3 regions of the Bradyrhizobium sp. SZCCHNR1093 genome follow, and region 2 is predicted to be linked to each of the others. Evidence: predicted binding sites of a transcription regulator. Region 2 holds the regulator's gene; each other region holds the start of a gene.
The links. The regulator PhoB, encoded in region 2, activates phosphate uptake and scavenging genes when phosphate is short. The targets are predictions, from matches to a motif close to TGTCATNNANCTGTCAT.
Positions count from the first base shown of each region.

Region 1: QX070_RS29705 (DUF2794 domain-containing protein) is a predicted target of PhoB. The motif match lies at 4,288-4,304, and genes of this name have one in related genera.
Region 3: QX070_RS28440 (alkaline phosphatase D family protein) is a predicted target of PhoB. The motif match lies at 3,651-3,667, and genes of this name have one in related genera.

Region 1 is NZ_JAUHJJ010000014.1:80,004-87,759, forward strand. Features, by position in the region: gene acnA (aconitate hydratase AcnA) at 204-2,921, shown strand; gene QX070_RS29700 (DUF1223 domain-containing protein) at 3,110-3,892, shown strand; gene QX070_RS29705 (DUF2794 domain-containing protein) at 4,316-4,681, shown strand; gene QX070_RS29710 (GNAT family N-acetyltransferase) at 4,725-5,252, opposite strand; gene QX070_RS29715 (Bax inhibitor-1/YccA family protein) at 5,405-6,196, opposite strand; gene QX070_RS29720 (ABC transporter permease) at 6,461-7,756, opposite strand, start outside.
Region 2 is NZ_JAUHJJ010000002.1:918,615-926,370, reverse strand. Features, by position in the region: gene QX070_RS09920 (HoxN/HupN/NixA family nickel/cobalt transporter) at 1-73, opposite strand, end outside; gene QX070_RS09915 (trypsin-like serine protease) at 245-1,561, opposite strand; gene phoB (phosphate regulon transcriptional regulator PhoB) at 1,707-2,414, opposite strand; gene phoU (phosphate signaling complex protein PhoU) at 2,431-3,147, opposite strand; gene pstB (phosphate ABC transporter ATP-binding protein PstB) at 3,178-3,999, opposite strand; gene pstA (phosphate ABC transporter permease PstA) at 3,996-4,877, opposite strand; gene pstC (phosphate ABC transporter permease subunit PstC) at 4,881-5,879, opposite strand; gene pstS (phosphate ABC transporter substrate-binding protein PstS) at 5,976-6,986, opposite strand.
Region 3 is NZ_JAUHJJ010000012.1:121,711-129,466, forward strand. Features, by position in the region: gene QX070_RS28420 (TAXI family TRAP transporter solute-binding subunit) at 1-924, shown strand, start outside; gene QX070_RS28425 (YkvA family protein) at 1,054-1,467, opposite strand; gene QX070_RS28430 (4a-hydroxytetrahydrobiopterin dehydratase) at 1,573-1,992, opposite strand; gene QX070_RS28435 (TAXI family TRAP transporter solute-binding subunit) at 2,252-3,598, shown strand; gene QX070_RS28440 (alkaline phosphatase D family protein) at 3,738-5,309, shown strand; gene QX070_RS28445 (response regulator) at 5,355-5,729, opposite strand; gene QX070_RS28450 (Crp/Fnr family transcriptional regulator) at 5,898-6,659, shown strand; gene typA (translational GTPase TypA) at 7,056-7,756, shown strand, end outside.

The DNA.
Region 1 (7,756 bases), on a different contig from region 2:
ACGAAATTGATGGCTAGCGCGTGAGAATTTGTGGGTGATGCCACGTCGCGGCTTGCTTGTGGCTGTGGCGGCGCAGTTAGAAAGCTTCTATAAGCCCGACCTTGATGCAGCACACAATCGCCCGCTGCAAGCCATCCGGCGCCTCGCGCTGACGGTTCTTAAATACCCCCTCCGGGTATACAGATCAATTGGGATTTCCACGCATGACCTCGCTCGACAGCTTCAAGTGTCGCAAGACCCTCAAGGTCGGAACGAAGAGCTACATTTACTACAGCTTGCCCACAGCCGAGAAGAACGGTCTCAAGGACATCTCCAAGCTGCCCTATTCGATGAAGGTGCTGCTCGAGAATCTGCTGCGCAACGAGGACGGCCGCACCGTCACCAAGGACGACATTGTCGCGGTGTCGAAATGGCTGCGCAAGAAGTCGCTGGAGCACGAGATCGCCTTCCGTCCGGCGCGCGTGCTGATGCAGGATTTCACCGGCGTGCCTGCGGTGGTCGATCTCGCAGCGATGCGCAACGCGATGCAGAAGCTCGGCGGCGACGCGGAGAAGATCAACCCGCTGGTGCCGGTCGATCTCGTCATCGACCACTCGGTGATCGTGAACTACTTCGGTGACAACAAGGCGTTCGGCAAGAACGTCGCCGAGGAGTACAAGCAGAACCAGGAGCGTTACGAATTCCTGAAGTGGGGCCAGAAGGCGTTCTCGAACTTCTCCGTCGTGCCACCCGGCACCGGCATCTGCCACCAGGTCAACCTCGAATACCTTGCGCAGACCGTCTGGACCAAGAAGGAGAAGATGACCGTCGGCCGCACCAAGGGCACCTTCGAGGTCGCCTATCCGGATTCGCTGGTCGGCACCGATTCGCACACCACGATGGTCAATGGTCTGGCCGTGCTCGGCTGGGGCGTCGGCGGCATCGAGGCTGAGGCCTGCATGCTCGGCCAGCCGCTGTCGATGCTGCTGCCCGACGTCGTCGGCTTCAAGCTGACCGGCGCGTTGAAGGAAGGCGTGACCGCGACCGACCTGGTGCTGACCGTCACCCAGATGCTGCGCAAGCTCGGTGTGGTCGGCAAGTTCGTCGAGTTCTTCGGCCCCGGCCTCGACCATCTCTCGGTCGCCGACAAGTCGACCATCGCCAACATGGCCCCCGAATATGGCGCGACCTGCGGCTTCTTCCCGGTCGACGCCGCCACCATCGACTATCTCAAGACCTCGGGCCGCAAGGGCCCGCGCGTCGCGCTGGTCGAGGCCTATGCCAAGGCGCAGGGCCTGTTCCGCACCGCCAAGTCGGCGGACCCGGTGTTCACGCAGACACTGACCCTCGATCTCGCCGACGTCGTGCCGTCGATGGCTGGTCCGAAGCGTCCCGAGGGCCGCATCGCCCTGCCGGCGGTGGCCGAGGGCTTCGCCACCGCGCTGGCCGGCGAGTACAAGAAGAGCGATGCCGCGCAGCGCTTCCCCGTTGAGGGCAAGGACTTCGACATCGGCCATGGCGATGTCGTCATCGCCGCCATCACCTCCTGCACCAACACCTCGAACCCGAGCGTGCTGATCGGCGCCGGCCTCTTGGCCCGCAACGCCGCCGCCAAGGGCCTCAAGGCCAAGCCGTGGGTGAAGACCTCGCTCGCCCCGGGCAGCCAGGTGGTCGCCGAGTATCTGGCTAACTCCGGCCTGCAGAAGGACCTCGACAAGGTCGGCTTCAACCTGGTCGGTTTCGGCTGCACCACCTGCATCGGCAATTCAGGTCCGCTGCCGGAGGAGATCTCGAAGTCGATCAACGACAACGGCGTCGTCGCGGCGGCCGTGCTGTCCGGCAACCGCAACTTCGAAGGCCGCGTCTCGCCGGACGTGCAGGCCAACTACCTGGCCTCGCCGCCGCTGGTCGTCGCCTACGCGCTCGCCGGCACCGTGACCAAGGATCTTTCGGTCGAGCCGATCGGCATCGGCAAGGACAAGAAGCCAGTCTACCTGAAAGACATCTGGCCGACGACCAAGGAGGTCAACGACTTCGTCAAGAAATTCGTCAAGGCGTCGATCTTCAAGAAGCGCTACGCCGACGTGTTCAAGGGCGACACCAACTGGCGCAAGATCAAGACGGTCGAGAGCGAGACCTATCGCTGGAACATGTCGTCGACCTACGTGCAGAACCCGCCGTATTTCGACGGCATGAAGAAGGAGCCCGAGCCGATCAAGGACATCGTCGAGGCCCGCGTGCTGGCGCTGTTCGGCGACAAGATCACGACCGACCACATCTCGCCGGCCGGTTCGATCAAGCTGACCTCGCCCGCCGGTAAATTCCTCAGCGAGCACCAGGTCCGCCCGGCCGACTTCAACCAGTACGGCACGCGCCGCGGCAATCACGAGATCATGATGCGCGGCACCTTCGCCAACATCCGCATCAAGAACTTCATGCTCAAAGGTGCCGACGGCAACATTCCGGAAGGCGGCCTGACCAAGCACTGGCCCGACGGCGAGCAGATGTCGATCTACGACGCCGCGATGAAGTACCAGGAAGAGGGCGTGCCGCTGGTGGTGTTCGCCGGCGCCGAATACGGCAACGGCTCGTCGCGCGACTGGGCTGCGAAAGGTACCCGGCTGCTCGGCGTCCGCGCCGTGATCTGCCAGAGCTTCGAGCGCATCCATCGTTCGAACCTGGTCGGCATGGGTGTGCTCCCGCTCACCTTCCAGGAAGGCACGTCCTGGTCCTCGCTCGGCCTGAAGGGCGACGAGAAGGTCACCATCAAGGGCCTGCAGGGCGACCTGAAGCCGCGTCAAACCCTGACCGCCGAGATCGTGTCGGCCGACGGGGCGGCGCAGCAGGTGCCGCTGCTCTGCCGGATCGATACGCTGGACGAGCTGGACTACTATCGCAACGGCGGCATCCTGCACTACGTGCTGCGCAAGCTTGCTGCTTAACCAAAGCGCGACGCGACAGTTTGGCTCACTCTGAAGTGAGTAGCGGGTGATGAAGGAGGCGGCCTATGACAAAGGCCGCCTCCTTTTCGTTTGCAATCTATTAACTACGAGGGCGGCTTCGCAGATCATTGACGCGGCAGGGCGCAGCGGACCATGTTCCAGACAGGACAGTGACGATGAGTGGACAGATGTCGTGGTGGTCGCGCGCGGCGCTGAGTGTCTGTGCGGTCATCGCTTTCGTCCGGCCGGCCGCGTCCGATCCGCGTGCGGTGATCGAACTCTTCACGTCCCAGGGCTGTTCATCCTGCCCGCCGGCCGACAAGATCCTCGGCGAGCTCGCCAGAGATCCCTCGGTCATCGCGCTGTCCCTGCCGATCGACTACTGGGACTACCTGGGCTGGAAGGACACGCTGGCCGACTCCCGCTTCACGGCCCGGCAGCGGGCCTATTCCAGGGCGCGTGGCGATCGCGAAGTCTATACGCCGCAGGCGGTGGTCAACGGCTCCGTGCATGTGATCGGCAGCGACCGCGAGGCGATCGAAGGCGCCATCGAGGAGACTGTCCAGGGTGGCAGGGTGATGTCGGTGCCGGTGAGGCTGTCGGTCGACGGCCAGGACCTCACTGTCTCCGTGGCCGCGGCCAACGACCAGATGCCGCGCAAGCACGGCGAGGTCTGGGTCTGCTCGATCTCGCGGGTGGTCCCGATCTCGGTCGGCCGCGGCGAGAACAGCGGCCGTGATCTGACCTATTACAATGTCGTTCGCGGTCTTCAGAAGCTGGGTGACTGGAATGGTTCGCCGGTCAGATGGAGCGTGCCGCTGGAGAAGATCGCCCGCGAGGGCGTCGATGGCACCGTCGTCTATGTGCAGGACGGCAGTCGCGACCGCCCCGGTGCGATGCTCGGGGCCGCCTTTTCCGAGTTGCCATTGGTCGGACGGGCTTCAGCAACGGCGCGTGCTCCCGAGCGCTGATCTTCCATCGTCCTGATCTTCGTTTCCGTTGACCTGCGGTAGGCGCGTCACGTCCATGGGACGGAGGCGCGCCACAACATGTTCCGTGCAGCTCACGCCAAAAAAGCAAAAGGACCAACTTGCGTTGGCCCTTTGCCTTACTTGTGAATGGACCCGATCCTGACGACCCCGGGGGGCTGGGGGCTGAGGAATCCGGAACCGAAAGGACCGGGCCAACGCACACGAATCTTATGCCTAAGGTCGGGGGCGGTCGGTGGGCGGAAAGACGGCGCGATTATGATTCTGCTAACGATCCCGTGACGCTTGCGTGTTCGCGGAGTTCGCGCGGTTGGCACGCGTGGCCGAACTTCAACAATGAAAACGGCCCCTTGCGGCTTCCGGCGGATGGCGCGATCATGTCACACAGATGACAGGAGGACGCTCATGAACCTCACTCCGGAGGATGCCGACCCCAGCGAGAACCGCGCGGCGGCGCGCAACGCGGCCGCAGCGCCCAACCGGGTGACGTTCGATCGCCTCGAGCTGAATCGTATCCTCAACCTCTACGGCCGCATGGTCGCCGACGGTGAGTGGCGCGACTATTCGATCGACTTCCTGCGTGACCGGGCCGTCTTCTCCGTGTTTCGCCGGGCGTCCGAGGTGCCGATCTACCGCATCGAGAAGGACCCGCGGCTGGCGCGTAAGCAGGGCATGTACAGCGTGGTCTCGGCCACCGGCCTGATCCTGCGCCGCGGTCATGAGCTCGAGCGCGTGCTGCTGGTGATCGCGCCGAAGCCGGCGCTGGTCTGATCCCACGCGCTCCGGCTGATCCTGACATTCCGACTGGCGTTGCTTACGCCGGGACGTCGCTGCTCCCGGCCCCGAGCGGGCGCTGCATCATCACAGTATCGAGCCAGCGGCCGAATTTCAGGCCGACGCTCGGGTGGGTGCCGATCATCTGGAAGCCGCAGGCGGTATGCAGCCGGACCGAGCCGGCATTGGCGGAGTCGCCGATGACGGCGATCATCTGGCGAAAGCCTCCCTCCTCACAGGCGTCGATCAGCCGCCGCATCAGTCGCATTCCGATGCCACGACGCTGGCTGGCGGGGGCGAGATAGATCGAGTTCTCCACCGTGAAGCGATAGGCCGGGCGAGGCCGGTAAGGCCCCGCATAGGCATAGCCAACCACCTCTCCGTCCAGCAGGGCGGCGAAATAGGGAAAGCCGTCGTCGGTGAGCGCCCGGAAGCGGCGCGTCATTTCCGTCAGATCCGGAGGGTCGAGCTCGAAGGTGGCCGTGCCCTCGCGGACGGCCTGGCCGTAGATGGCGGTGATGGTGGGAAGGTCGGCCTCCCGGGTGGGCCGGATCTCAATGTCGGACATGGTGGAAACATACCAAAGCGGACGCGGCGATCAATCCGGCCTCGCGGCATGGCTGCCGTCGCGCCCGCGCCGCGGTCGCAATTGGCTTGCGCAAACGAAAAGCCCCGGCGGTGAGGCCGGGGCTTCGAAGGTCGCTCGTGTGAGCCGCTGGCTCAGTCGCGCTGTCCGAGCAGCTGCAGCAGCAGCGTGAACAGGTTGATGAAGTTCAGGTACAGCGACAGGGCGCCGGTGATCGCTGCGCGCTCGGCAATGTCGCCGCCCGCGGAAGCGTAGCCGTAGATGTACTCGTTCTTCAGACGCTGCGTGTCCCAGGCGGTCAGGCCGGCGAACACGAACACGCCGATCACCGAGACGATGAACTGCAGCATCGAGCTCGCCAGGAACAGGTTCACGAGGCTCGCCAGCACGATGCCGACCAGGCCCATGAACAGGAACGAGCCCATGCCGGTCATGTCGCGCTTGGTCGTATAGCCGTACAGGCTGAGCGCGCCGAACGTCGCCGCGGTGATGAAGAACACCCGCACGATCGAGGTGTGAGTGTACACCAGGAAGATCGACGACAGCGAGATGCCCATCAAGGCCGAGAACACCCAGAACAGGATCTGCGCGGTCGACGGCGCCAGGCGGTTGATGCCGGCCGAGATCGCGAACACCATGACCAGTGGGGCCAGGATGAACAGCCACTTCAGCGGGCTCACGAACATCGCGTAGCCGAACTGCGTCAGGTACGCGTTGCCGAACTTGAATACGCCGGCAGCCGGATCGCCGGTCACCGACGCCATGTAGACGCCCAGCGCCGCGAGGCCGGTGATGGCCAAGCCGATGCTCATGTAATTGTAGATGCGCAGCATGTAGGCGCGCAGACCGGCGTCGACGGTCGCGGCATCGGCGCGCCCGGCCACCCGGCCAAAGGGTGAAGCATAATTGCGGTCTAGGTCCGACATGGTCGATTCCCGTTGGTTGCCCGGCAGTCCGGTCCTGGCAGGACCTTTAGCCGGTTCTCGAAAAACCCTATCTCATACCCACTGCCACAGATATTAAATTTGCGTCATCGGCAAAATCGCCATCTTTTGGCAGGTCTCTGAGCCCATTCCCTAGATGGGAAACTAGCATATCCGCCGCAAGCGTCCACGCGCGGCTGAATGTCGCTCCGCGCGCGTCCCAGCCGTATAAATCGCGTTAACCGTGCGGCATGAGCGCGCAAGCCGCTAGAGATTCCGAAGGACCGTCGCCGGCTTCTGGTTGAGCGCAAGGAGGGTGCCGGCCAGACCGAGGCCGACCGTCACGATCAGCGCGGTCAGGACGACCAGCGCGGCGCTGCCCGCCTGCCAGGCGAAGCTCAAGGTCATCAGCCGGGTCACGATCAGCCACGCGGCGACCGACCCCGCGACGACGCCGAAGGCGGCGGTGGCGAAGCCGATCATCAGATATTCCAGTGCGTAGGCGCCGAGCAACCGCAGCCTGGTGGCGCCCAGCGTCTTCAGGATCACGGCATCGTAGACCCGGTGGCGGTGGCCGGCGGCCAGCGCGCCGCCCAGCACCAGGATGGCCGAGATCAGCGTCACCGCGCTGGCGCCGCGGATGGCGAGCGCAAGGTTGGAGACGACCGAGCCGACCGTCTCCATCACCTCGCGGACCCGCACGCTGGTCACCATCGGGAAGGCGTCGGCCACCTTGCGGATGACGCGCGCATCCTCGACGGCATCGGAGCGCGCCTCGGTCAGGGTGGCGACATGGGTGTGGGGCGCGCCCTTGAAGGCATTCGGGGAGAACACCAGCACGAAATTGATGCCGAGCCCCTGCCAGTCGATGGTGCGCATGTTGCCGATCCGCGCCGTGATGTCGCGTCCGAGCACGTTGACCACGATGTCGTCGCCAAGCTTGAGGCCGAGACCGTCGGCGATCCGCTTCTCGATCGAAACCAGCGGCGGGCCGCTGTAGTTCTCGCCCCACCACGCGCCCTCGACGACCTTGGATCCCTTGGGAATCTCGGCGGTATAGGTCAGGCCGCGGTCGCTCTGCAGCACCCATTCGGTGTCCGTCGTCGCCTTGAGGTCCTCGGCGCGCACGCCGCGGGCGGAGACGATGCGCCCGCGCAGCATCGGCACGTCTTCGACTGCCGATTGAGGGGCGAGGTCCCTGAGGAAGCCGCGGAAGCGGTCGGCCTCGCCCGAGGGGACGTCGATGAAGAAAAACGACGGCGCCTGCTCCGGCAGCTGTGCCAGGAACTGGCGTCGCAGATTGCCGTCGATCTGGGTGATGGTGACCAGCACGGCGAGCCCCAGCCCGAGCGACAGCACTACGGACGGTGTCAGCGCGCCTGGGCGATAGATATTGCTGACCGCCAGCCGCAGCATCGGGAAGCGGCTGCGCGGCAGGGCGCGCGCAATCGCCATCACCGCGGCGGCAATGCCGCGCAACAGCACGAACACCAGCGCGGCGGCGACGACGAACACCGCGGCGATGCGCTTGTCGTAGGACAGGCCGATCACCACCGCGATCAG
Region 2 (7,756 bases):
CGTTGCGGCCGGGCTGCGACCGCCACCACAGCAGCCGCGCGGCCCGAGGATGATCAATTGGAACAATCGTCATACTCGGACTATAGCAAGAGCTAGGCCAGTTCGGTAAAGGCCCCGCTGCAGGCGAAAGCTGCAGGAAAACCTGGGTGGCGCTTCCCGGACCGCCCTCTCGCTTGGCAACCCGCTATCCAGTCACGCACAGATCATGACCAGCGGCGGGACCTCGTCTCTCTCGCTCCTTCCCTCACCGCGCCGAGGCACTCTGCGCCGCGATCTCGCGGCGCACGACCGCCTCGAACTGGCTCGCGGGGGCGGCGAACATCAGCCGGGTCTCCTCGTGGAACGCCGAGAAGATGCCGACCACGGCCGGCTCCCCGCCGACCTCGGCCAGGATCGGCGAGCCCGAATAGCCGAAATTGGCCAGGCAATGCACTGTCAACAGCCGGGCATCCCCGGTCATGCCGGCGCTGCAATTGCGCTGGCCGGTCGGCGAATAGCGCCGCTCCTGGCCATAGCCGATCTCGGAGATGGTTCCGGCCGTGGTCGCAGCCGCGAGCTCCTCGCGGGTCAGCGCCTTGACCGCCACCGGCTTCGACGGCAGCGCATCCTTCAGCACGATCAGCGCCCAATCGGCGGGCGAGCGGTCGAGCGACCATCTGTCGTGCCGGGTCGGGACGAAATCGGGCGCCACGATCAGCTTGTCGGCGACCGACGATGCCGCCGGCGTGCCACGGTTCATGCCGGCCAGGAAGCGGACATTGCCGGGGCTGACCTGCGCCACGCCGTTGAAGACGCAATGCGCGGCGGTGAGCACGACGCGCGGCGCCACCAGGGTGCCGGTGCACCAGCCGCCGCTCGAGTATTGCGCGACGGTGACGACGCCGATCGACGACGCCGGCCAGGAGGTGGGATCGACGACCTCGCCGATGTGGCGATCGAGCCCGAGCAATTGCTCCGGACGCGGAGTGGCAATGCCCGCATCCGCCGATTCCGGTTTCGGCTGCCAGGACGCAATGGCGCTCTGGGCCTGGACGCGCTGCGGCTCGGTCAACCTGACCCGCTGCACGTCGCGGCCGGCCGATCGCACGCCACTACGGCCCGCCATCACCAGCCAGGCATAGCCCTGCACGACGTCCTGTTTCACACCGCGGCCGTCGAGCAGCATCAGGCCGAGCATGTATTGCGACTGGGCGAAGCCCTGCGCCGCGGCGCGGCTGAACCAGCGACTGGCTTCGCCGTAGTTGGAGGCAACACCCTCGCCATTGACGTAGGCGATGCCGAGATAATGTTGCGCGACGGCGAGCCCCTGATCGGCGGCCTTGCGGTACCAGGCCAGCGCCTCGCTCGGATTACGCGGCACGCCCCAGCCGAACGCCTGCATGAAGCCGACGTCGAACTGCGCCCGCGCATCGCCCTTGGCGGCCAGCGGCAGCAGCCGTCGCATCGCCGCCGCATGCTGCCCGTTGCCTGCCGCCGCGACCGCGTCCTCGAGCTCGGCGGCCGGGGCGCCCGCCAAGCTGCCGAGCAGCATGACAAGAGATATGATGATGGTCTTGATCAAGGGCGTCCGCTGGGACCGAAACATCGTGACGGGCCACGAAGCAGACACGATCAAGACGGCGGCGGCGTGGCGGAAAGCGGACCGCGATCTCCTCAATCGGGCCCGCTCGCGCCTCACACCTTCTTCATCCTCACGCCCATCGCCCTTACACCTGCTCGCTCTTGGCGAAGCGATCATCGAGCGCATAACCGGCGCCGCGCACGGTGCGGATCGGGTCCTGCTCGCGGCCGGGATTGAGCAGCTTGCGCAGGCGGCCGATATGGACGTCGACGGTGCGCTCGTCGATGTAGATGTCGCGGCCCCAAACGCTGTCGAGCAGCTGTTCGCGGCTGAACACGCGGCCGGGGTGCTCGAGGAAGAATTCGAGCAGGCGGTATTCGGTCGGGCCGAGATCGATCGGCCGCCCCGAGCGCGCCACGCGGCGTTTCTCGCGGTCGAGCTCGATGTCGCCATAGGACAGCACGGTCGCCAGCCGCTCCGGGCTCGCCCGCCGCAGCAGGCCTTTCACGCGCGCCAGGAGCTCCGGCACCGAGAACGGCTTGACGATGTAGTCGTCGGCGCCGGTGGCGAGTCCGCGCACGCGCTCGCTCTCCTCGCCGCGCGCCGTCAGCATGATGATCGGCAATTGCCGGGTCTCGGTCCGCGCGCGCAGGCGGCGGCACAGCTCGATGCCGGAGAGGCCCGGCAGCATCCAGTCGAGCACGACGAGATCCGGAACGCGCTCCTTCAGCCGCGTGTCGGCCTCGTCGCCGCGCGCCACGGTCTCGACCTCGTAGCCTTCGGCCTCGAGGTTGTAGCGCAGCAGCGTCGTCAGCGCCTCCTCGTCCTCCACCACCAGAATTCGGGCGCCCATGTCTGAACCGTCTCTCTTAGTTACCGGGAATCGTCGTCGCGAAGCTCGTCATGTCGCCCTTCGGGCGCTTGTCCATGATCTGCTGGCCTTCGATCATATAGAATACAGTCTCGGCGATGTTGGTCGCGTGATCGCCGATGCGCTCGATGTTCTTGGCGCAGAACATCAGGTGGATGCAGAACGAGATGTTGCGCGGATCCTCCATCATGTAGGTCAGGAGCTCGCGGAACAGCGAGGTGCAGATGGCGTCGACTTCCTCGTCGCCCTTCCACACCGTCATCGCCGCCGGCAGGTCATGCGCGGCATAGGCGTCCAGCACCGTCTTGACCTGCGACTGCACCAGATCGGTCATGTGCTCGAGGCCGCGGATCAGCTTCAGCGGATGGAAGTCGCTCTCCAGCGCCGCGACGCGCTTGCCGATGTTCTTGGCGAGGTCGCCGATGCGCTCCAGATCGGTCGCCACGCGCATCGCGCCGACGATCTCGCGCAGGTCGACCGCCATCGGCTGGCGACGGGCGATCGTGAGCACGGCGCGCTCCTCGATGATGCGCTGCAGCTTGTCGACCTCGGCGTCGGTGGCGACCACCTTCTGGCCGAGCGCGATGTCGCGCCGCACCAGCGCATCGACGGAATCGACGATCAGCCGCTCCGCGAGGCCGCCCATCTCCGATACCAGACGGGTCAGGTCCTGCAGATCGCTGTCGAACGCCTTGGCGGTATGTTCACTGGCCATGATGATCTCCTGAAGGCAATGTCGTCGGCGTCAGCCGAACCGGCCGGTGATGTAATCCTGGGTCCGCCGATCACTCGGCGAAGTGAAGATCTTGCTGGTGTCGTCGAACTCGATCAGCTCGCCGAGATACATGAAGGCGGTCTTGTCGGAGACGCGCGCCGCCTGCTGCATGTTATGCGTCACGATGGCGATCGTATAGTTTTCGGCCAGCTCCTGGATCAGCTCCTCGACCTTGGCGGTCGAGATCGGATCGAGCGCCGAGCACGGCTCGTCGAACAAGATCACCTCCGGCCGGACCGCCACGGTGCGCGCGATGCACAGCCGCTGCTGCTGGCCGCCGGACAGCGACAGGCCCGAGGCGTTGAGCTTGTCCTTGACCTCGTTCCACAACGCGCCGCCGCGCAGCGCCTTCTCGACCCGGTCGTCCATCTCCGACTTCGAGATCTTCTCATAGAGGCGGATGCCGAAGGCGATGTTTTCGTAGATCGTCATCGGGAACGGCGTCGGCTTCTGGAACACCATGCCGACCCGGGCGCGCAGCAGATTCAGATCGAGCTTGGGATCGAGGATGTTGGTGTTGTCGAGCATCAGCTGCCCGGTCGCCCGCTGGCCCGGATAGAGATCGTACATCCGGTTGAAGATGCGCAGCAGCGTGGACTTGCCGCAGCCGGACGGGCCGATGAACGCGGTGACGCGGTTGGTGCCCAGCGACAGGTTGATGTTCTTCAGCGCGTGATGGTCGCCGTAGTAGAAGTTGAGGTTGCGCGCGGTCACCTTGGCCGGCGCATCCGGAAGCGCCTTGCCGTGAAGAGCGTGATTGGGCTGACTGACGGAGACGGACAGTTCGGTCATTTGGTGTTCCTCTCGGCGCCAAGAATGCGTGCACCGATGTTCAGGGCGAGCACGGCCAGAGTGATGAGAAGGGCTCCGCTCCAGGCCAGTTGCTTCCAGTAGGCATAAGGGCTCTGGACGAAATTGTTGATGGTGACGGGCAGGTTCGCCATCGTCCTGGAAAGGTTGAGGCTCCAGAACTGGTTCGACAGCGCGGTGAACAGCAGAGGCGCGGTCTCGCCGGCGACGCGGGCGGTGGCAAGCAGCACGCCGGTGATGAGGCCCGAGCGCGCCGCCCGATAGGCGATGCGGCGGATCACCAGCGAGCGCGGCAGGCCGAGCGCAGACGCCGCCTCGCGCAGCGGGTTGGGCACGAGCAGCAGCATGTCCTCGGTGGTGCGCAGCACCACCGGGATCACGATGACCGCCAATGCAAGGGAACCCGCGAGTGCCGAGAAGCCGCCCATCGGCACCACGACCGCACCATAGATGAACAGGCCGATGATGATCGAGGGCGCCGACAGCAGGATGTCGTTGATGAAGCGGATCACCGAGGTCAGGCGGTCGTTGCGGCCGTATTCGGCGAGATAGGTGCCGGCGAACAGGCCGAGCGGCGCGCCGATGCCGACGCCGATGATCGTCATGATCAAGGAGCCGACGATGGCGTTGCGCAGGCCGCCTTCGCTGGAGCCGGGTGGCGGCGTGTCGGCGGCAAAAACCTGCAGGCTGAGGCCGGCGAGTCCGTTATAGAACAGCGTGAACAGGATCAGCGCCAGCCAGGTGACGCCGAACATCGCGGCGGCGACGCAGAGGCCGCGGATCACGATGTCCCTGCGGCGCCGGCGCGCATAGATCGGATTGACCGGCGCATCGAGTGTAAGCGTATCAGCGCTGGACATGGCTTATTTTCCCGCCTTGGCTTCGAGCCGCATGAGCATCAGCCGCGCGCTCGCCAGCACGAAGAAGGTGAGCACGAACAGCAGCAGGCCGAGCAGGATCAGGCTCGACTGGTGCAGCCCGTCGCTCTCCTGGAATTCGGAGGCGATGGCGGCCGAGATCGTGGTGCCCGGCGCGAAGATCGAGGATGAGATCCGGAACGAGTTGCCGATGATGAAGGTCACCGCCATCGTTTCGCCGAGCGCACGGCCCAGCGCCAGCATGACGCCGCCGATGACGCCGACGCGGGTGTAGGGAATGACGACGCTGCGCACGACCTCCCAGGTGGTGCAGCCGACCCCGTAAGCGGCTTCCTTCAGCACCGGCGGGACGGTCTTGAACACGTCGACCGAGATCGAGGTGATGAACGGCAACACCATGATCGCCAGGATCAGCGAGGCGTTGAACAGGCTGAGATAGGACGGCGGACCGGCGAAGATGTCCTGCAGCACGGGGATGCCGGCGCAGAGATTGATCATGAACGGCTGGAACGTATAGGCCAGGAACGGCCCCAGCACGAAGAAGCCCCACATGCCGTAGATGATCGACGGAATGCCGGCGAGCAGCTCGATGGCAAGTCCGATCGGACGGCGCAGCCATTGCGGGCACAGCTCGGTGAGGAAGATCGCAATGCCCAGACCGACCGGAATGGCGATCAGCATCGCAATGAAGGACGTGACCAAGGTGCCGTAGATAGGGCCGAGCGCACCGAGCACCGGCGGATCGGCCGACGGCGCCCAGCGCCGCGTCCACAGGAATTCGAAGCCATATTCTCTCATGGCCGGCCATGCGCCGACGATGAGCGACAGGATGATGCCGCCCAGGATCAACAGGACGGAGATCGCGGACAGCCGCGTGATCCAATAGAAGGTCACGTCGCCGAGCTTGAAGGCGTTGAGCGCGCGTGCCCGGTCATAGGGTCCGGCAGCGGCCGCGATATCGCTGACTTCGGTCTGAACCGCCATCTCTGCCAATTCTGCCCCCTGTTCCTTGGACACGCCGCAACCCCGGTAGCGTCCCTCCCCCGGAGGCCGGGAGAGGGGATTTTCGATACGTCCAGCTCAGCTCTTGATGTCGGCCGACCAGGTCTTCTCGATCAGCTTCACGACGCTGTCGGGCATCGGGATGTAGTCGAGCTCCTCAGCCATCTTGCCGCCCTTCTCGAACGACCACTTGAAGAACTTGATGGCTTCGCCGGACGCCGCCTTGTCGGCCGGCTCCTTGTGCATCAGGATAAAGGTCGCCGCCGTCATCGGCCAGGACTTGTCGCCGGGCTGGTTGGCGAGGATCACGTAGTAGCCGGGAGCCTTGGCCCAGTCGGCATTCGCGGCCGCGGCCTGGAAGGCCTCGACGGTCGGCTGCACGGTCTTGCCGGCCTTGTTCATCATGCCGGTGTAGGTGAGCTTGTTCTGCTTGGCATAGGCGTACTCGACATAGCCGATCGAGTTCTTGGTCTGGCCGATGTTGCCGGACACACCCTCGTTGCCCTTGGCGCCGACACCGACCGGCCACTCGACGGCGGTGTTGAAGCCGATCTTGCTCTTCCAGTCGGCGCTCACCTCGGAGAGGTAGTAGGTGAAGTTGAAGGTCGTGCCCGAGCCGTCGGAGCGGCGGACCACGGCGATCGCATCGGACGGCAGCTTGACGCTGGGGTTGAGCTTCTTGATCGCGGCGTCATCCCACTTGGTGATCTTGCCGAGATAGATGTTGGCGAGCGTCTCGCCGTCCAGCACCATCTCGCCCGGCTTCACGCCCTCGAGGTTGACGACCGGCACGATGCCGCCCATCACCATCGGCCACTGCACCAGGCCGTCCTTCTCGAGCTGCTCGGCCTTGAGCGGCGCGTCGGTGGCGCCGAAGGTCACGGTCTTGGCCTGGATCTGCTTGATGCCGCCGCCAGAACCGATCGACTGGTAGTTCAGACCGTTGCCGGTCTCCTTCTTGTAGGCGTCCGCCCACTTGGAATAGATCGGGAACGGGAACGTCGCGCCCGCACCGGTAATGTCGGCAGCGAAGGCCGACGTCGATGCGGCGACCAAGCCGGCAGCGACGATAGCTTTGACGAAATTCATAGCTGGTCTCCATGCTTGGGAAGCGAAGCGCCATCTGCGCCCGATTGCGCTTCCCCGGCCGCTTTACGGGGCCTCAGTGTGGCTTTTATAAAGGTTCGATGACAGTCGGATGACAGTCACAAGCCGTTGATAAGTATTGATCTTTCGATCCAAATCCGAATTTCTACGGGCCAACCGACATATTGCGGCGGGCTGCGGCACCTCGCGTCCGTGCGAGCGTCGCTCCCCCCCCCGGGGACAGACCATCACCGCCGTCATCGCCCGCGCGGGCGGGCGAACCAGCATACCACCGGCGGCCATGATCCGCCGAGACGCCGCGGCGTACTGGATGCCCGTCTGCGCCCTGGGGTTATGGGTCCCGGATCGGCGCGCTGTGCGCGCTTGTCCGGGACGACACCGGGGATTGGGTTGGCGACATGAGCAGCCATGGAGATGAGCGCGTGCGTTCCCGCGGCCTACGAGGCCCGAGGTGTGGGTTCGTCGTGTCCCTCCTGATCATGAGAGGGCGCGAGGAAGGCCGGACCTCGGCTGAGGCCCGTGGCCCGCCTGCTCAAAAGAATGCAGGCGGCAGGTACCACAGGTACAGCCGGACAGACCCGGCCTTCCCCGCGCGACGGTGTTAACGGTGTCCTTCGTGCTCTCCCTGGGGATCGGCGTTCTTGCCCCCATCGCCCGCGCGTGCCGTCAAGCAACGACCACGGACTTGACCTCAGCGTCGAGAGGCCAGGACCACACGACTTCGCCGTCCGCGCCGCCTGCGCTCGTCTGGC
Region 3 (7,756 bases), on a different contig from region 2:
CGCGTCTTGCCGATCGTCGGCCGCGGCTCGGTCCAGAGCGTGGCCGACATCCTGTTCCTGCAGGGTGTCGATCTCGGCATCGTCCGAGCCGACACGCTCGACTATCTCGAGCGCAAGGGCTTCGCCAAGGACATCAAGCGGCAGTTCACCTACGTCACCAAGCTCTACAACGAGGAGATGCAGGTCATCGCGCCACGCGCGGTGCGCACGCTGCGTGACCTCGAAGGCCGCCGGGTCAGCGTCGACCTGCCGAATGGCGGCACCTTCGTCACGGCGCTGACGGTGTTCGAGCGGTTGGGCCTGCGCGCCAACTTCGCCTATATCGAGCAGCGCATCGCGATGGAGAAGCTGAAGCGCGGCGAGCTCGATGCCGTCATCGTGGTCGGCGGCAAGCCCTACAAGTCGGTCAGCACCTTCGTCAACGACGGGCGCTTCCATCTCGTCAACGTCGATTACGATCGACCGCTGCAGACCGACTACCTGCCGGCGACCCTGACCGCGAAGGACTATCCGAACCTGATCGCCGAGGGCGAGAAGGTCGACACGATCGCGGTGCCGGCCGTGCTCGCCGCCTATAATTGGGCGCCGAACACCGACCGCTATCGCAAGCTCGCGACCTTCGTCGATGCCTTCTTCACCAAATTCCCGGCATTCCAGAATCCGCCGTTCCATCCGAAGTGGAAGGAGGTCTCGCTGTCGGCGCCGCTGGCCGGCTGGCAGCGGCTGCCGTCCGCGAGCAAATGGCTGGAGAGCCATGCCATGGAAGGCGCACAGCGCGACCGCTTCGATGACTTCCTGAAGCAGAGCAGCGCCGGCAGGGCGATGCCGAGCGAGGCCGACCGCGAGGCGCTGTTCAAGCAGTACCAGGCCTGGGAGGCCGAGAAGACCGGCAGCGCCCGCGCCCAGGCGCGCGGCCAGCGCTGAGCTCGTAGCGTTCAACGAGGTCCCATCAGGAGAAAAGCCCCGCGAACGCGGGGCTTTTTGCTGTCGTTTGCCGTTGTGCCCTTCCGAGGCGCTGACTGCGGGAACCCGGCTTGCCGGCCCAAGCCGCCGTCAGCCGATATTCTCGCCGTCCTTCGCGACGTCAGCGTTCTTGTCTGCCGCCAGCCGCGCGAGTACGGCGCGGGCCGCGGCATGATGGTCGGGCGTGATGTTCGAGGCGACCATGCGGATGGCGGTGGCGAGCACCGCCGCGTCGTCGGTGAAGCCGAGGATGGGCAACACGTCAGGCATGAAGTCGAACGGCACGACGAAGTAGGCGATGGCGCCGAGCAGGGCGACCTGGACGTGCCGCGGTGTCTCCTTGTCGAAGGCGCAGTAATACGCCGCAAGCAGCTCCTCGGCGAACGGCAACCGCGCGACAACCGTCTTGAACTTGATCCAGAAACGGCGGCGAAGGGTCTCGCGATCCCGGGCCAGCCGCTCCGCGGGCTCGAAGCCAACGTTGTAGTCGGTCGCATCCGACATGATGTCCGATCTCCGGTTCCAGACGGCGCTGGAGGCGCGGTCCTCGCCCTCGGATGTGGTGATGGCGACGCCGGCCGCAAGGCGCGTGCCGTCGTCGCCAAGGCCTCAGCCGCGCATCGTCGCGGCGATCGCATTCATCGCCTTGGCGAGCTCGATGTCGCGCATGGTCACGCCGCCTGCGTCATGGGTCGTGAGGACCACCTCGACGGTGCGGTAGACGTTGCGCCACTCGGGATGATGGTCGTGCTTCTCGGCGACCAGCGCGACCCGGGTCATGAAGCCGAACGCTTCGTTGAAGTTCTTGAACGTGAAGGTGCGGGCGATGGCCTCGCGGCCCTCCAGCTCGGACCAGTCGGGAAGCTCCCGCAGGGCGGTGGCGCGTGCCTCCGCCGACAATCGTTGCGGCATCTCGATCTCCTCTTGTGGTGCAATCGACCGGACACGTGGCAGCGTCCGGGCGATTGCGGGGCTACCTCCGGCTGGATCGCGCCGGTGTCCGGTTGCCAAGACTAGCCGAAAACGCATCCCGATCAGAGCCTTGTCACAGGCGCCATGCCGGAGGGGCTCGGAACTGCCCCGATCCTGCGGTGGACTGGTGCGGTGGTAACCATGACGCAGATGTCACCCCGGGCGGACAAGAAATTTGCTACAGTTCAGCTCTATCGAAGGACGACGTGGCCAGACGAAGCCGCCGGTGGCGTCGCCCGGCCCTGGGACCACCGGAGGACGGAATCTGGTAGATACTCAGACCACGCCAGCGCAGCGCTCACGGATGCGCCCTGCCGTGTTCATCGTCATCGCCGGGATCCTCGCGGTCGTCGGCGCTTTGACGGGTGCCTACTATTTTGCGATGCGTCCCGTGGTGCTCAAGATCGCGGTCGGTCCGCCCAACAGCGACGACCTCAAGGTCGTCCAGGCCCTGACCCAGGCCTTTTCCCAGTCGCACGCCTCCGTCAGGCTGCGGCCGGTTCCGACCGAGGGCGCCGCCGAGAGCGCGCAGGCGCTGGCCGCCGCCAAGGTGGATCTTGCGATCGTGCGGGGTGACCTCGAGGTCCCAAAGAACGCACAGGCGGTAGCGACGCTGCGCAAGAACGTCGTCGTCCTCTGGGTGCCCTCGTCCGGCAAGGGCAAGAGCCGCAAGGGTGGCGCCAAGATCACGAAGATCTCGCAGCTCGCGGGCCACAAAGTCGGCATCATCGGCCGGACGCCGGCGAACGCGAACCTGCTGAAGGTCATCCTGCGCCAATATGGCGTCGACCCCGGCAAGGTCGAGATCGTCCAATTCCCGATCACCGAGGCCGCCGAAGCGGTCCGAAGCCAGAGGGCCGATGTCTATCTGGCGGCCGGTCCCATCAACAGCAAAATCACGGCGGATGCGATCGCCGCCGCTACCAAGGAGGGCGGCCCCCCCACCTTCCTGGCCATCGATTCCGCCGGAGCCATCGCACAGAACCATCCCGAATACGAGGCCACCGAGATTCCGGCCGGCGCGTTCGGCGGGGCGCCCGATCGCCCTGAAGATGAAGTGAAGACGATCAGCTTCAATCACCACATCGTGGCACGCAAGGGCCTCGCCGAATCGACGGTCTCGACGTTCACGCATCAGCTGTTCTCGGTGCGCCAGCAGCTGATGTCGGAATTTCCGCTTGCCGCCAAGATCGAGACGCCGGACACCGACAAGGACGCCGCGATCCCCGTCCATCCCGGCGCGGCGGCCTTCGTCGACGGCGAGGAGAAGACCTTCCTCGACCGCTACAGCGACTACATCTGGTGGAGCCTGATGGCGCTTTCGGCGATGGGCTCGGCCGGCGCGTGGTTCGCCGGCTATCTCAAGCGCGACGAACGCACCATCAACACCTCGCTGCGCGATCGTCTGCTGGAGATGATCACGATCGCGCGCAAGTGCGATTCGACCGAGGAGCTCGATCAGCTCCAGGCCGAGGCCGACGAGATCCTGCGCAACACGCTGACCTGCTTCGAGGACGGCGCGATCGAGCACGCGGCGTTGACCGCGTTCAACATCGCGCTCGAGCAGTTCCACAACGCGGTGGCCGATCGCAAGCTCATCCTGATGAGCATGCCCGCCAATCTGCAGCGCACCGGCGCGCAGTTGCGTGCCGCCGGCACCTGAGGTCTGCCACGCTCCCCTTGCGGCGGTGTCGCGCACTGCCCAAGACGCCGCGTGTAATTCCAGCGTCATCAATCTTTTCTAGGTCTGCCGGGCCGTGGCTCGCGCCTGCTCCCGCGCGCGATCCGACCAGGAGATCCGCATGACGCTTCGCATTCCTCGACCGCGCACAGCCCTGTCCCGCCGCCGCTTCCTGTCGACAGCCGCCGCAGCCGGCGTCACGACGCTGGCGATGCCCTATCTGAGCCGCGCCGCCGACCGGCCGCAGATCACGCATGGCGTGCAGTCCGGCGACGTTGGCATGGATGGCGGCGTGGTCTGGGCGCGTGCCGACCGGCCGTCGCAGATGCTGGTCGAGGTGGCGACCACCGAGTCGTTCAAGGACGCGCGTACGCTGCCTCCGGTCGCCGCACTTCCGGAAAGCGACTTCACGGCCAAGATGCTGATCGACGGTCTGCCCAGCGGCCAGGACATCTTCTACCGCGTCAAGTTTCGCGACCTTTCGCATGTCGCGGTCGAAAGCGAGGCCGCGCTTGGCCGCTTCCGCACCGCGCCCGGCAACAAGCGCGACGTCTCGTTCGTCTGGGGCGGCGACGTGGCGGGGCAGGGCTGGGGCATCAATCCCGACGATGGCGGCATGTTCACCTTCTCGACGATGAAGAAGCACCGCCCGGACTTCTTCCTGCATTCCGGCGACACCATCTATGCCGATGGCCCGATCAAGTCCGAGGTGAAGCTGCCGGACAACAAGGTGTGGAAGAACCTCACCGTGGAAGAGAAGGCGAAGGTCGCCGAAACGCTCGACGAGTTCCGTGCCGCTCACAAATACAATTTCCTCGACGAGAACGTCCGCGCCTTCAATGCCGAGGTGCCGATCTTCGTGCAGTGGGACGATCATGAGGTCACCAACAACTGGTCGGCCTCCAAGGAGCTGCCGGCCAGCTACAAGGAGCGCAACATCCAGCTGCTCGCGGCCCGCGCGGCGCGCGCCTTCCACGAGATGTATCCGATGCGCGAGAGCATCATCGAGCCGGGCCGAGTCTATCGCACCATCAACTATGGCCCGCATCTCGACGTGTTCGTGCTCGACGAGCGCAGCTACCGCGGCGCCAACGGTCCCAATCTCGAGGACAAATATGGTCCGGCGTCCTACTTCATCGGGCCGGAGCAGATGCGCTGGCTGAAGCAGGCGCTGCTCAATTCGCGCGCGACCTGGAAGGTGATCGCCTCCGACATGCCGCTCAGCATCATCGTCTATGACGACGCGGCCAACAAGAAGGGCTCGGAAGCGGTTGCCCAAGGGGACGGCCCGGCGCGCGGCCGCGAGCTCGAGATTGCCGAGATCCTGCGCTTCATCAAGACGGCGCCGATCCAGAACACGGTGTGGCTGACGGCGGACGTGCACTACGCGGCCGCGCACTATTACGATCCGAACAAGGCGCAGTTTCAGGACTTCGAGCCGTTCTGGGAGTTCGTCTCCGGTCCGCTGCATGCCGGCACGTTCGGTCCGAACGAGCTCGACAACACCTTCGGCCCCGAGGTGCGCTTCATCAAGGCGCCGGGCCTCGATAAGCAGAACCTGCCGCCATCGGCCGGCATGCAGTTCTTCGGCCACGTCAAGATCGAGGGCGCCACGGGCCAGATGACCGTGACCCTGCGCGATCGCGCCGACGTCGCGCTGTGGTCGACCACGCTCGATCCGAAGCTCGGCTGAGGTCTCGTTGTTCGGCGGCAAGACGATCGCGTGCTGCGACGGCAACTAGTCGCGTCGGCGCAGCACCGCCTCCAGCGCGTCGGTCGGGCAAGGCTTCGGCAGCCGTGGCCGGTCGGCGAACGCGGCCGGCACGCGGTCGGCGCCATAGCCGGTGGAGAAGGCGAAGGGAATGCCGAGCGCCGTTAGCCGCTCGGCAATCGCAAAGCTCTTTTCGCGGACCAGGCCGACATCGAGCAATGCGAATTGCGGGGCGCGCTCCGCGATCATGGCGAGCGCGGTCGCGACGTCGGCTGCGATCCTGATGTCGGGAACGCCGAGGTCGGTGATCGTGTCTTCCAATCCGAGCGCAATGATAGGGTCGTCTTCGACGACCAGCACATGTTGATAAAGCTCGGGCACGCTTGATTGCGAGCTGGTCATGGGATCTGCGGGTTCCAGGATGAGGGATGGGCGCCGCAGCCGGCGTCTCCTCTTGAGTGCGCTGGCGGGTTCCTGGAACCAAGGCAGCATATCAGAGTTCCTGTGTCGGTGCACTTGTGAACACAAGGAGCACGAATCACGCACATGCGTTGCGCGCGGGGGATGACGATGCTGAGCCAGGGTGTGACCACGCTGAACCGGGAACGGCCCCACAACAACCTGCTGCTGCGGCTGAGTCCGGCCGACTACGCGCTGATCTCGCCGTATCTGGTGGAGGACGAGGCAACGCCGAACGATCTGCTCTACAATCCCGGGGACGATGTGCAGATCGTGCATTTTCCCTGTGGGCCGGCGCTCACGTCCTATCTCGTCCCCAATGAGGACGGCCGCGACGTCGAGACCATCCTGGTCGGCCGCGAGGGCGCCGTCGGCGGCATCGTCAGCGAGGGCTTCCTGCCGGCCTATACGCGGATCGTCGTCAAGTTCGGCGGCCCGTTTGCACGGCTGCCACTGTCCCGCCTAGCGGCCGCCAAGCTGCAATCCAAGACGCTCCGCAACGTGTTCGCGCGCTACGCCGATTGCATGCTGGCACAGATGTTCCAGTCGACCGCCTGCAACGCGATTCATTCGATCGAGCAGCGGACGGCGAAGTGGATCGTGGCCGCGATGGACCGCACCGACGGCGAGCCGATCGTGCCGCTGACGCATGAGCAGCTGGCGACGCTGCTCGGCGTCGGCCGCAGCTATGTCAGCCGGGTCGTCCAGACCTTCCGAGCCGAGGGCATTCTCGAAACCCGCCGCGGCGCCTTCATGGTGCGCGACTTCGACGCGCTGAAGCGCCGCTCCTGCCTGTGCAACGAAGCCGTGAAGACCCATTTCGAGGAGGTCCTGCGCGGCGTCTATCCGACCGAGCAGGCCGCGACGGGCTGAGCCCGCAGGCGTTTTTTACTTTCCGCGCATAGACGCAGCCGACGGCTGTCAGCGCTGGTCCTCGTGGGATCGCCGGTCGGAGTGGTTGGTCTCGTCTTCTACCGCGCCGCCCGGAAGCGTGCGGTCGCGGAGGCGTTAGCCAGCCGCTCGGAAACCGCTCCTCGTTCCTGAAAGCAGTCATTGTTTTTTGGCATTTTCTGCCTATATTGCGCCGCAACGCGTGAGGTCTGCCCGGTCGATTGGCCGGGCTTCCTATTTGGGGCTGCCGGCCCCTGCCGCCGAACGAGTTTCGCGAGCGCGCGTCGTAAAGCTAACAGCTTGATTCGACTATAACAAAGCGCGCGCCCCGCCGGGGACAGAGCACGGGCTCTTGAGAAAGCTTAGAAGACACCGACCATGAATCTTCGCAACATCGCCATCATCGCCCACGTCGACCACGGCAAAACCACCCTGGTTGACCGTCTCCTGCAGCAGTCGGGTACCTTCCGCGAGAACCAGAAGGTTGCCGAGCGCGCCATGGACTCGAATGACCTGGAGCGCGAGCGCGGCATCACCATCCTGGCCAAGGCCGCCTCGGTGCAGTGGAAGGACACCCGCATCAACATCGTCGACACCCCCGGCCACGCCGATTTCGGCGGCGAGGTCGAGCGCATCCTGAACATGGTGGACGGCGCCCTGGTGCTGGTCGACGCCGCCGAGGGCCCGCTGCCGCAGACCAAGTTCGTGGTCTCCAAGGCGCTCAAGGTCGGCCTCAAGCCGATCGTCGTCATCAACAAGGTCGACCGTCCCGACGCCCGTCCGACCGAGGTCATCAACGAGGTGTTCGACCTGTTCGCCGCACTCGACGCGTCCGAGGAGCAGCTCGACTTCCCGATCCTGTACGGGTCGGCCAAGCAGGGTTGGATGGCCGAGAGCCCGGAAGGTCCGAAGGACGCCGGGATGCAGCCGCTGTTCGACCTGGTGCTGCGCCATGTGCCGGCGCCGTCGGTCGAAGAGGGGCCGTTCCGCATGATCGGCACCATCTTGGAGGCCAACAACTTCCTGGGGCGCATCATCACCGGCCGCATCACCTCGGGCAGCATCAAGCCCAACCAGGC